Exiguobacterium sibiricum 7-3: one gene and its partner. The protein of the gene in region 2 interacts with the protein of the main gene of each other region in a pairwise test. Links are inferred from orthologs where the notes say so. Each region holds a gene or a part of one and is shown on either strand. Other genes may lie near its edges.

The links.
Region 1: the proteins of pheS (region 2) and brnQ interact in binary tests that used the Escherichia coli proteins (3 or more experiments, as listed by UniProt). The link is inferred for Exiguobacterium sibiricum 7-3 from one-to-one orthologs.

What each region holds. Positions count from the first base shown.
Region 1 is NZ_KK211190.1:1,843,609-1,848,430, forward strand. What follows is about bases 458-3,330. They hold brnQ (branched-chain amino acid transport system II carrier protein), read right to left. Parts: upstream 2,628-3,330; coding sequence 1,287-2,627; downstream 458-1,286. Other genes in these bases: P402_RS0110630 (FecCD family ABC transporter permease), read left to right, coding at 458-745; P402_RS0110635 (antibiotic biosynthesis monooxygenase family protein), read right to left, coding at 788-1,105; P402_RS0110645 (DUF2268 domain-containing protein), read left to right, coding at 2,924-3,330. In the rest of the region: more of P402_RS0110630, read left to right, coding at 1-457; more of P402_RS0110645, read left to right, coding at 3,331-3,868; P402_RS0110650 (MetQ/NlpA family ABC transporter substrate-binding protein), read right to left, coding at 3,965-4,783; P402_RS0110655 (methionine ABC transporter permease), read right to left, coding at 4,803-4,822. UniProt on the Escherichia coli protein: Liv-II branched chain amino acid transport system, which transports leucine, valine and isoleucine. Also acts as a low-affinity threonine transporter.
Region 2 is NZ_KK211190.1:874,324-879,932, reverse strand. Bases 1,598-4,358 are described here. They hold pheS (phenylalanine--tRNA ligase subunit alpha), read right to left. Parts: upstream 3,609-4,358; coding sequence 2,586-3,608; downstream 1,598-2,585. Other genes in these bases: P402_RS0105365 (TrmH family RNA methyltransferase), read right to left, coding at 3,918-4,358; pheT (phenylalanine--tRNA ligase subunit beta), read right to left, coding at 1,598-2,573. Outside these bases: P402_RS0105380 (MFS transporter), read left to right, coding at 1-74; more of pheT, read right to left, coding at 177-1,597; more of P402_RS0105365, read right to left, coding at 4,359-4,673; P402_RS0105360 (M42 family metallopeptidase), read right to left, coding at 4,677-5,609.

The sequences.
Region 1 (4,822 bases), 970 kb from region 2 along the record:
GATGTCACGCAATGCGCTAGCTGATCCCGGCATTCTCGGAATCAATGCCGGTGCCGGACTATTCGTGGTCTTGACGCTGTTTTTCTTTCGATCAGCTACACATCAACTTCCGATTCTGCCGTTCGTCGCTTTTTTCGGTGCGACGCTTGTCGCCTGGACGATTTACCGGTTGGCGGGAAAAGCGGTCCAACCGGGACGTCTGTTGTTGGTTGGCGTCGGAATCAACGCCCTGTGTGGCGCCCTCTTGATTATTTTTCAGTTGAAGATGGATCCGCGCGATTTCCAGCAGGCGACGGTCTGGTTGACCGGAAGCATCTGGCAGGCGGATTGGTCATCCGTCTTGACGCTTGCACCTTGGATCGTCTGTTTGGTACCGCTTGCCTTTTTACACAGCCGGTCGTTGAATCTGTTGCAAATGAGCGGCTCGCTCCCACAGACGTTAGGTCTCCGAGTCGAGCGGACACGGAAACGGATCTTGTTGATCGCTGCCGCACTTGCCGGTTCCTGTGTCGCTGCCGGTGGCGGTATTTCCTTTATCGGATTGCTCGCCCCGCATATCGCCCGTCGCCTCGTCGGACCAAATCATTACAGTCTGATTCCGGTCGCCGCCCTGCTCGGCAGTCTGCTCGTGTTGCTCGCAGACTTGATCGGGAAAAATCTGCTTGCTCCTGCCGACATTCCGGTCGGGATTGTCATCGCAATTCTTGGAGCACCTTATTTCATCGTATTATTGTTCCGAAAATAAAGGCAGACCGATTCGCCGCAAGTGGACGGATCGGTCTTTTTCTCAGCGTTTGCCTTTTTGACCCAGAACCTCGTAATACTGCTGGTCACTTCCTAAAATAAACGAAGGTGTCGGTTGACCACGACGCGCGCGGTGACCTGCAAGATGGATGTCACTCGTCTCCCACGTCTTCCAGTCCTGTTCCGATTCCCAGCGAATCAAGACGATGACCTCTTCCTCGCCCCGCGTTCGCTTTTTTTGCAGGATACTGAGGTCGATGAAGCCGGGTTGTTGTTCGATGATGCCTTCGCCTGCGAACCGTTCAATCATTGAATCGGCATGACCGGTTTCCACCCGGATTGTTTTAAGTTGAATAAACAGAAAAACCACCCCTTTTTAATTGATAATGAATCTCATTTGCAATAATACTATATCATCGACCCTCATCCTTTTGTCAATACCATTCCAATTCGTTTCCATCGATGATGATTTGGCAGACACAAAAAAAGCCGCTTCGATTCGAAATCGAAACAGCTTAAAATCTATAAACTATATATGCTGCTCAAGCAACACGTGATTCTTCCGAACGGTACGCTTTTTTCCGACCGAACAATCCGCCGAGGACGGCCCCGATGATCGCCGGAACGACCCAACCGAGTCCGACGGAGAAAAACGGCAGAACGTTTTCGAAAACACGCAAGACCGGTCCGACCGGTGCTTCTGCCACCTTCAGCCCGTCAAACAGACTGACAGCAAACGTCATCCACATGGCGCCTTGATAAACGGCCGGTTTTCCTTTAAAGACGGAATGCAAGAACGTCAGGAAAATCAGACAGATTGCCAATGGATAAAGCGTCAGCAGGACCGGTTTCGAAATCGCAATCAACTGTGTCAGTCCGATATTGGCGACAAGGGCACTGAAAATCGACAGTCCTATCGTCCACTTGACGTATGAGATCCGCGGCAACAACAGTGAGAAGAACGAGGCACAGGCGGTGATCAGACCGACACTCGTCGTCAGACACGCAACCGTGATCATCAAACCGAGCAAGATCGAACCGTACGAACCGAAATAATAATCGGAGACGGCAGACAAGATTTCCGCTCCGTTTTTCAGCGGACCGATTTTAGCGACACTGGAAGCGCCCATGAAGGCAAGGGCCGAATACGTGACGGCAAGTAAACTCGCTGCAATCAAAGCTGCTTTTGAACAAATGATGAGCAACTGCTTTTTCGATGTGACTCCTTTTTCCTTAATCGCCGAAATGATGATAATACCGAAGACAAACGCGCCGAGCGCATCAAGCGTCAAATATCCTTCCTGGAACCCGTTAAAAAAGGCATTGTGCTGATACGTCGTCAAAGGATTCTGAAAACTCCCGATTGGCTTGATGACGGCGACGAGAATCAACAGCCCGATGAATGTAATCTTGATCGGTGTCAGGATTTTCCCGACGACATCGACGATTTTTGTCGGATTCAGCGACAACAGACACGCCACCGTATAAAAAAGAATCGAAAAAATCAGCAATGGTGTCGACGATGCAGATTCCCCGAAAAATGGTTTGATTCCGATTTCATAAGAAACGGTCCCGGCACGCGGAATCGCAAAGAACGGACCAATTGCCAAGTACAGGATAATCGCAAAGACAAGACCAAAAATCGGATGGACCCGCGACGCCATCGCCCGTAAGTCCGGTTCACCGGAATAGGCAAACGCTAGGATGGCAAGTAACGGTAAGCCGACGCCTGTGACCAGGAATCCGGCATTGGCAATCCAGACATTCTCGCCTGCCATTTGTCCGAGCATCGGTGGAAAAATCAAATTACCGGCCCCGAAAAACAAGGCAAACAGCATCATACCGATAACGACGATAAAAGATGTTGGAACTGTTTTAGACATAAGAAACCCCCACGATTAAATTACGACCTGATTGTTTTTAGAACAATCAACCAGGTACTTCGTTCGAAAGGATAACATAGGTTTGTGACCTCGTGCTAGGAGTTTATCCGGTGAATATTCTGAAAATTTAGCTGAAAACGTTCTCCTGTCCTTTGATACCGAAATACCACCATAGTGGTCTGCTCTTTTGTAATCGGTAACATAAGTTCATCTGACTGGGACGAACTTATGAAACTTTCTCAAATCAATTTGCGTATGGATAATTATGGTTTTTTTAAGACAAAGGAGGAATTTAGATGAAACGATTTTTACTCGCCGCCACCTTGACCGGTCTGCTTGCCGGCTGTTCCGATGCGCCGGAAGCCGAAAAAGCCGAACCACAGAAATTGACGTTCAAACAAGATGAGCAGACGATTCAAATCATTCCGCTTTACGATGCATATCAGTCATATGTCGATGCAACGCTAAAAGAGCCGACCGAGAACGGTGCCCTGTTTGAAAAACACGTTTTAGACGTGAAAGATAAGTGGATTGAGAAGGAAAAACTGATACCTACCTATCAGGACAAACGCATTTTAGAAATTCCTACCGACAATGCAGAAGAACTGAACAAAACGATTGCCTATTTAAAAAAACACCAGGATTCCATTCATCAACAGATTAAAAAAAGCCTTCAGACCTCAATCAAAGCACTGCCAAGAACAGATAAGCTGACGGTCTTCGTCGCGCCTTATAATGTCCATAATGCAGCTGATATTCAACGTCACGGCGGTGCTTCCGGTTTTGCCTCCGGGACAAACATGTTCACCCTCTACTTAGCAAAAGATTTTTCAAGAGATACACTGGCGAATACCGTCGCCCACGAATATCATCATACCGTTGCTTTTGAAAGCAACACGCATGACTCGGTGTTCAACAGTATCCTCTTGGAAGGTGAAGCGGACATGTTTGCTGCGCAGGTCTATCCAAAAGGGAAATCGGAAGCGACCGAACCGTTGCTCGATCATACGCTGGAAAATCTGTTGACACAGATCAACAACCATAACGTGGATGCGTACGATTTACGATACGGCAACTATGACAAAGACATTCCGCCGCTTGCTCAATATACGCTCGGCTATATGATCATGACGGACTTCCTTCAAAAAAATCCGGGTCTTCCCGTCGCCAAATGGACCAAAATGCCGACAACGGATATTTTGGAGAAAACCGGTTATGCGAAGAAATTGACAATCCGTTAGGCAAAATTCCGATAAACTGATGCCAGAAAAACCACGGATCGCGTGTCTTTGAAACAGACATACGAACCGTGGTTTTTGACTTTTTTATCCGAACACTTATTTAAAGGCCGGAATCGCCGTTTCGTCATAATTGTCCTCGAGGAACTTTTTGACTTTCGGACTTGTCATTGCTTTCGCAAGTTTTTGAATCGCTTCTGAATCCTGATTGTCCTTCCGGGCAACAAGCGTGATCGCAAAGTCATTTTCGACGCCTTCCGTAACAAGGGCATCTTTCTTCGGCGTCAGACCGAGCGGTGAAGCATAGGCCGGCGTCATGATAACTGCATCCGCATCATCATAAAGACGGGCGAGCATCAGCAAATCGACTTCCTTGAACTTAAAGTTACGTTTGTTTTCCGTGATGTCTTTCATCGTGTAGTACGGACCGGTTTTCTTTTTCAACTTGATCGCATCATGCTGTGCAAGCAGAGCAAGCGACCGGTCGATGTTCGAAACGTCATTTGCGACGGCAATGACAGCGTCTTTCGGCAACCGATCCATCTTTTTATAGTCTTTTGAGTAGAGACCGTAGTTCGCAAAGTAAATCGGTTTGATCGGTACAAGATTGGCTTTATTGTTGCGGTTGAACTCTTCCATGTACGGAACGTGCTGGAAGAAGTTCGCATCGACTTCTTTTGCTGCGAGGGCACTGTTCGGTTGCACGTTGTCACTAAGGACGACGACTTCCAGATTAATGCCTTCTTTTTTGAGTTCCGGTTTGACGAGATCAAGAATTTCCGTCATCGGTTTGATCAGTGACGCGACTTTTAACGTCTCTGTTTTTGACGCCGACTCTTGTTCGTCCTTTTTATCGGCGTTGCCGCATCCGGCTAAGGCCAACACAAAAACGCTGAGTAATACCATGATTTTTTTCATTTTGAATTCCTACTTTCAGTTAACGTTTATCGAGCAAGC
Region 2 (5,609 bases):
TCACAAGTGGTTTCATCTACTTTATCTTCAACCGACGAAATGCCCCCCCGCATGAGCACGAACTTGCTTCATGATTTTCTGTATATAGCAAAAGGGAGCTGGATGTAAATTCATCCAGCTCCCTTTTTCGGGTAATCATTTTCTTCTGAGTACATTTTGAACGCTGTATGACACGATTAAGAACGTAATTCGGCTTCAAACGATGCTTGAAGCGCTTCAATTACTTGTTGATGCGCTGTCGCGACTTCTTCATCGACGAGCGTCCGTTCTTTATTTTGATACCGTAACGAGAATGCAAACGACTTTTGATCAGCTCCGACATTATCACCGGTATACACATCAAACAGTTCCACTTGTTTCAGTAGCGGACCTGCTGCTTGCATGATGACCGCTTCGACTTCACTCGCTGATACTTCACGCTTCAATACAACCGCGACATCACGTGTCATCGATGGGAAACGTGAAATCTCTTGGTAGACGCGTGCTTCTTTTGAGTGCAATGCCATCGCATCGAGTTCGAAGACATATACTTCCTTCAGACCGTATTCTTCTTTCGATAAGCCCGGATGAACTTGTCCGACAAATCCAATCGCTTCACCGTCAAGGAAAATTCGTGCCGTCCGACCTGGATGCATCGACTGCATCGCTACAGCTTCATACGTTAAGGCGACATCAAGTGCTTCGGCAAGCGTCTCGACGATTCCTTTCATGACGAAGAAATCTGCTTTGACATGCGTCCCGTGAACACGATGCTGCTCTGCCAGCCCTACCATGATTCCTGCTACCATTTCTTGTTCAAGCGGCAAGGTCTCAAGTGAAGCATCACGTTGCAGATAAACACTTCCGAGTTCATAATAGGCAAGGTCTGCATGTTGTCGCGCCGCATTGTGTTGTGCGACTTCAAGCAATCCTGGAATCAACGAGGTCCGGAGTGTTGAACGGGCTTCACTGATCGGCATCGCTAGTTTAACAGGATGTAAATCCTGCTGTTCGTTGAATTGCATTGCGCGTTGCTCACTCGTCAAGGAGTACGTGATGGCCTGTGAAAGACCCGCGCCTTGAAGAAGATGACGGATTTTACGGCGATGCTGGTTACGTTTCGGTAAGAAACCGCGACTCGCTTCCCGTGGTAAGCTGGAAGTTAACGCATCATATCCATAAAGACGGGCGACCTCTTCCGCTAAATCAGCCGGAATCATTAAATCTTGACGACGCGTCGGTACACTGACTGTCAATGCATCTGCTGACAGCTCGACCTCAAGACCAAGACGTTCGAGCAAATCTTTCATGACAGTACCTTCGATTTCCATACCAAGACGGTGGTTGATATACGAGACACTGCCTTCGATCAAATGATCCTCCAGTTGAAGTGTGCCGGCTTGGACTGTTCCGGATAATACCGTACCTCCTGCAAGTTCCGCAATCAGCATTGCGGCCCGATCAAGCGCTAACACGACACGACGCGGATCGACACCTTTCTCAAAACGTGAGCTCGAATCCGAACGAAGACCTAGGACACGGCTTGTTTTTCGAACGGATGTCGGTGCAAAATAAGCAGACTCGAGGACGATTGAAGTCGTCTCTGTATCGACTTCCGTGTTCGCTCCCCCCATGACACCGGCAAGTGCCACCGGACGGTCGCCATCTGTGATGACGAGCATCGACGGATCAAGTGTCCGTTCGACTTCATCTAACGTCTGGAACGTTTCACCGGATTTTGCCTGGCGCACGACGATTTGCTGTCCCAATTTTTTTGCATCAAAAGCATGCAACGGCTGTCCCGTCTCCAGTAACACAAAGTTCGTGATGTCGACGACATTGTTGATCGGACGGATTCCGTTCGCGATCAGACGATTTTTTAACCATAATGGCGATTCACCGATTGTAATATCACGAATTTCCCGGGCCGCATAGAATGTACAGGCTTCCGAGTCCAGTTGAACGGTGACTTCTGTCGATACCGTTCCTTCTGGTACTTCCACGTTCGGGAAGACCGGCGTTGAATTCAGGATTCCTGCGACTTCGTGCGCCACGCCGTACATACTCAAACAATCGGAACGGTTCGGCGTCAATCCAAGTTCCAGTACCTCATCATGCATTCCAAGTAATTCAAGGACGTCCTGACCCGGTGTGACCGGTTCACGGAACGTATGAATACCATCCTGTTCATCTTCACGGATGTATTTTTTCTCGAATCCGAGTTCTTCAAGCGAACAGATCATTCCTTCTGAAACGACACCCCGCAGTTTAGCGCGTTTGATTTTGATGCCAGGCAGACGGGCTCCGACACGGGCAACGATGACATCTTGTCCGGCATCGACATTCGGTGCACCACAAACGATTTGAACCGGCTCTTCTTGTCCGATATCGACCGTCGTGACGTTTAATTTATCGGCTTCCGGGTGTTTTTCTTTTGTCAGAACGCGACCGACGACGATATTATTCAAGTCAGCGTCCCGTACCTCGACCCCTTCGACTTCAATCCCGCTTTTTGTAATCAAGTCAGCTAACTCCTGACCCGTCTTATGACGAACATCAACAAATTCCTGTAACCATTGTTTTGAGACTAACATCTGTTTTCCCCCTTAAAACTGTTCGCTGAAGCGAACGTCATTCGTATAGAAGTGGCGAATATCATCAACACCATATTTCAACATGGCGATTCGTTCGATCCCCATTCCGAAGGCGAAGCCAGACATTTTCGTACTGTCATATTCCGCCATTTCGAGCACATGCGGATGAACCATACCTGCTCCTAAAATTTCAATCCAGCCTGTCTGCTTACAAATGTTGCAACCTTTACCACCACATTTGAAACATGACACATCGACTTCGACCGATGGTTCTGTGAACGGGAAGAAGCTTGGACGTAAACGAATTTCACGTGCTTCCCCGAACATTTGTTTAACGAATGCTTCAAGTGTTCCTTTTAAGTCTGCCATTGAAATTTCTTCACCGACGACCAAACCTTCGACTTGCATGAATTGGTGCGAGTGCGTCGCATCATCTTCATCCCGGCGATAGACTTTTCCGGGACAAAGGATCCGGATCGGTTCACCTTTTGAAGCGAGCATTGTCCGCGCTTGTACCGGTGATGTATGGGTACGCATTAAAATCTCATCCGTGATGTAAAACGAATCCTGCATATCACGGGCCGGATGATCTTTCGGCAAATTCAACATCTCGAAGTTGAATAAGTCTTGCTCGACTTCCGGACCTTCAGCAATCGTATACCCAAGTCCGACGAAGATATCTTCGATTTCATCTGTCACTTGTTGCAGTAAATGCGCTTGTCCGACCTGTTTCGGACGACCAGGAAGTGTCACATCAATCGCTTCGAGTGCTAATTTCGCATCCATTTCTTGTTGTTTAACATCCACAAGGCGTTGTTCGAGCTCTGTTTGAATCACACCTCGGACGGCATTTGCGATTTCTCCGACGACCGGCCGTTCTTCTGCCGAAAGTTTTCCCATTCCCCGAAGAACTTCTGTAATCGGTCCCTTTTTACCGAGATATTTCACTCGGACATCGTTTAATTCTTTTTGTGTACTTGCCTGCTTGACCAGTTGTAGCGCTTCATCGCGCAGTGCCTCTAATTGTTCGCGCATATTCCTCACTCCTTTTCCAAATAAAAAAATCGTCCCTCCGGCAAAATGCCGAAGGGACGATTCAATTTAATCGTGGTACCACCCTTGTTCAACCTGAATTCCTCAAGTCCTCAAGTGGCGCGATAACGGGCGCCTCCCGTCACGATCTCTCGTGCGACTCCGGAGTGAATTCAGCTAGCAGACTCGTAAGGAAGCTCCCAGTCTAAGGCTTCCTCTCCCTGATCGAATCGTTTTCTAACCTACTCTGTTCCATCGTTGTCTAGGTAAATATGATGCTGTAATTCACTTTAGCATGAACGTCCCTTTGATTCAATCAGCCGGAGCAAAATGATAAAGTAAAATACCGGCGGCAACCGCTGCATTTAAGGACTCCGCTTTTCCGCGAATCGGGATATACGCTCGGCCATCACACTGATCAAGCAACTCAGGAGCAACACCTTGCGCTTCGTTTCCGATAATCAATCCGATGGCACCCAGGTTCTCAACATCTGTGTAAGGTTGAGCTCCACGTAAGTCAGTCCCTAAAATGAAGACACCCAGTTCATGTAAGTCTTGAACGGCTTCTTCAAGTGACATCATGATGACCGGTAAATGGAAGATAGATCCTTGTGTCGCCCGGAGGACTTTACTGTTGTAGACATCAACCGTTCCATGTCCGATGATTACTCCGTCGAATCCGGCAGCATCTGCTGTCCGAATCATCGTACCAACATTACCCGGGTCCTGAAGACGGTCGAGTAAGAGGTAACGCCCACGTTCCAAGCGTTCAGTTTGCTGTTTCATCTCACAGACAGCAAAAATCCCTTGTGTCGTTTCTGTTTCAGAGAGCACTTTTGCGACTGATTCATCAATCGTGATCAAATCAGCGGCATTCTTCTTCCACGAACCCGGTACTTGAACGTCTTCGCGGACGATCAATTCCTTGATGATACCGGCGCGGACAGCTTCTTCGACTAAATGTTCCCCTTCAATCAGGAAACGTTTCGTTTGCAGACGCCCTTTTTTAGTCAGTAATTTTTTCCATTGTTTAACGATCTCGTTTTTTGCAGATGAAATGTGTTTCATAGTTTACCCCTCGTAAATCGCTTGGACCGTCTCTGCATCTAAACGTTTTGTTACCGCGACGATCAAGTCGACGGCTGCTTCGAAATCTGCTTTATGCATGATTGAAACATTTGTATGCAGGTAGCGGATCGGAACAGTCAATGCAAGTGAAGGAACACCTGTATGAGACAGATGGAACTTCGCTGCATCCGTTCCACCACCCGGTGTCAGATCCAATTGATATTTAATGTTTTCTTCTTTAGCAACAGTTGTGACAAAATCAATCAATCCACGGTGTGCAATCATCGTGGCATCAAACAGGATGACTTGAACGCCTTCTCCAAGTTTCGACAAAGCTTCACGATCCGTCATACCTGGTGTGTCGCCGGGAATTCCTGTGTCGACCGCAAACGCGATCGTCGGGCGAAGCAAGTTTGCAATCGTTTGAGCACCGCGTAAGCCGACTTCTTCCTGTACGGTAGCACCGGCAAAGATCGTATTCGGGTGTCCTTCTTCTTTTAAGCGTTTGATTGCTTCGATTGCAATGGCGCAACCCACACGGTTATCCCATGCTTTTGCCATCAGGAAATTATCATTTTTCATCACAGTAAATTCGCAATGCGGAACAACCGTATCTCCCGGTCGGATTCCCCAACCCTCGACTTCTTCTTTCGAAGTAGCCCCGATATCGATGAACATCTCTTTGATATCGACTGGTTTATTGCGCGCTTCCGGTGGTAAAACATGAGGTGGTTTCGCACCAATCACACCTGGAATAACTTCGCCAGATGACGTGACAATATTCATACGCTGTGCAAGAAGAACCTGTCCCCACCATCCACCGAGTGGTTGGAAGCGAAGGAATCCTTTCTCATCAATCTTCGTGACCATGAATCCGACCTCGTCCATATGCCCGGCAATCAAAATCCGCGGTGCATCTTCTCCCGCTCCTTGACG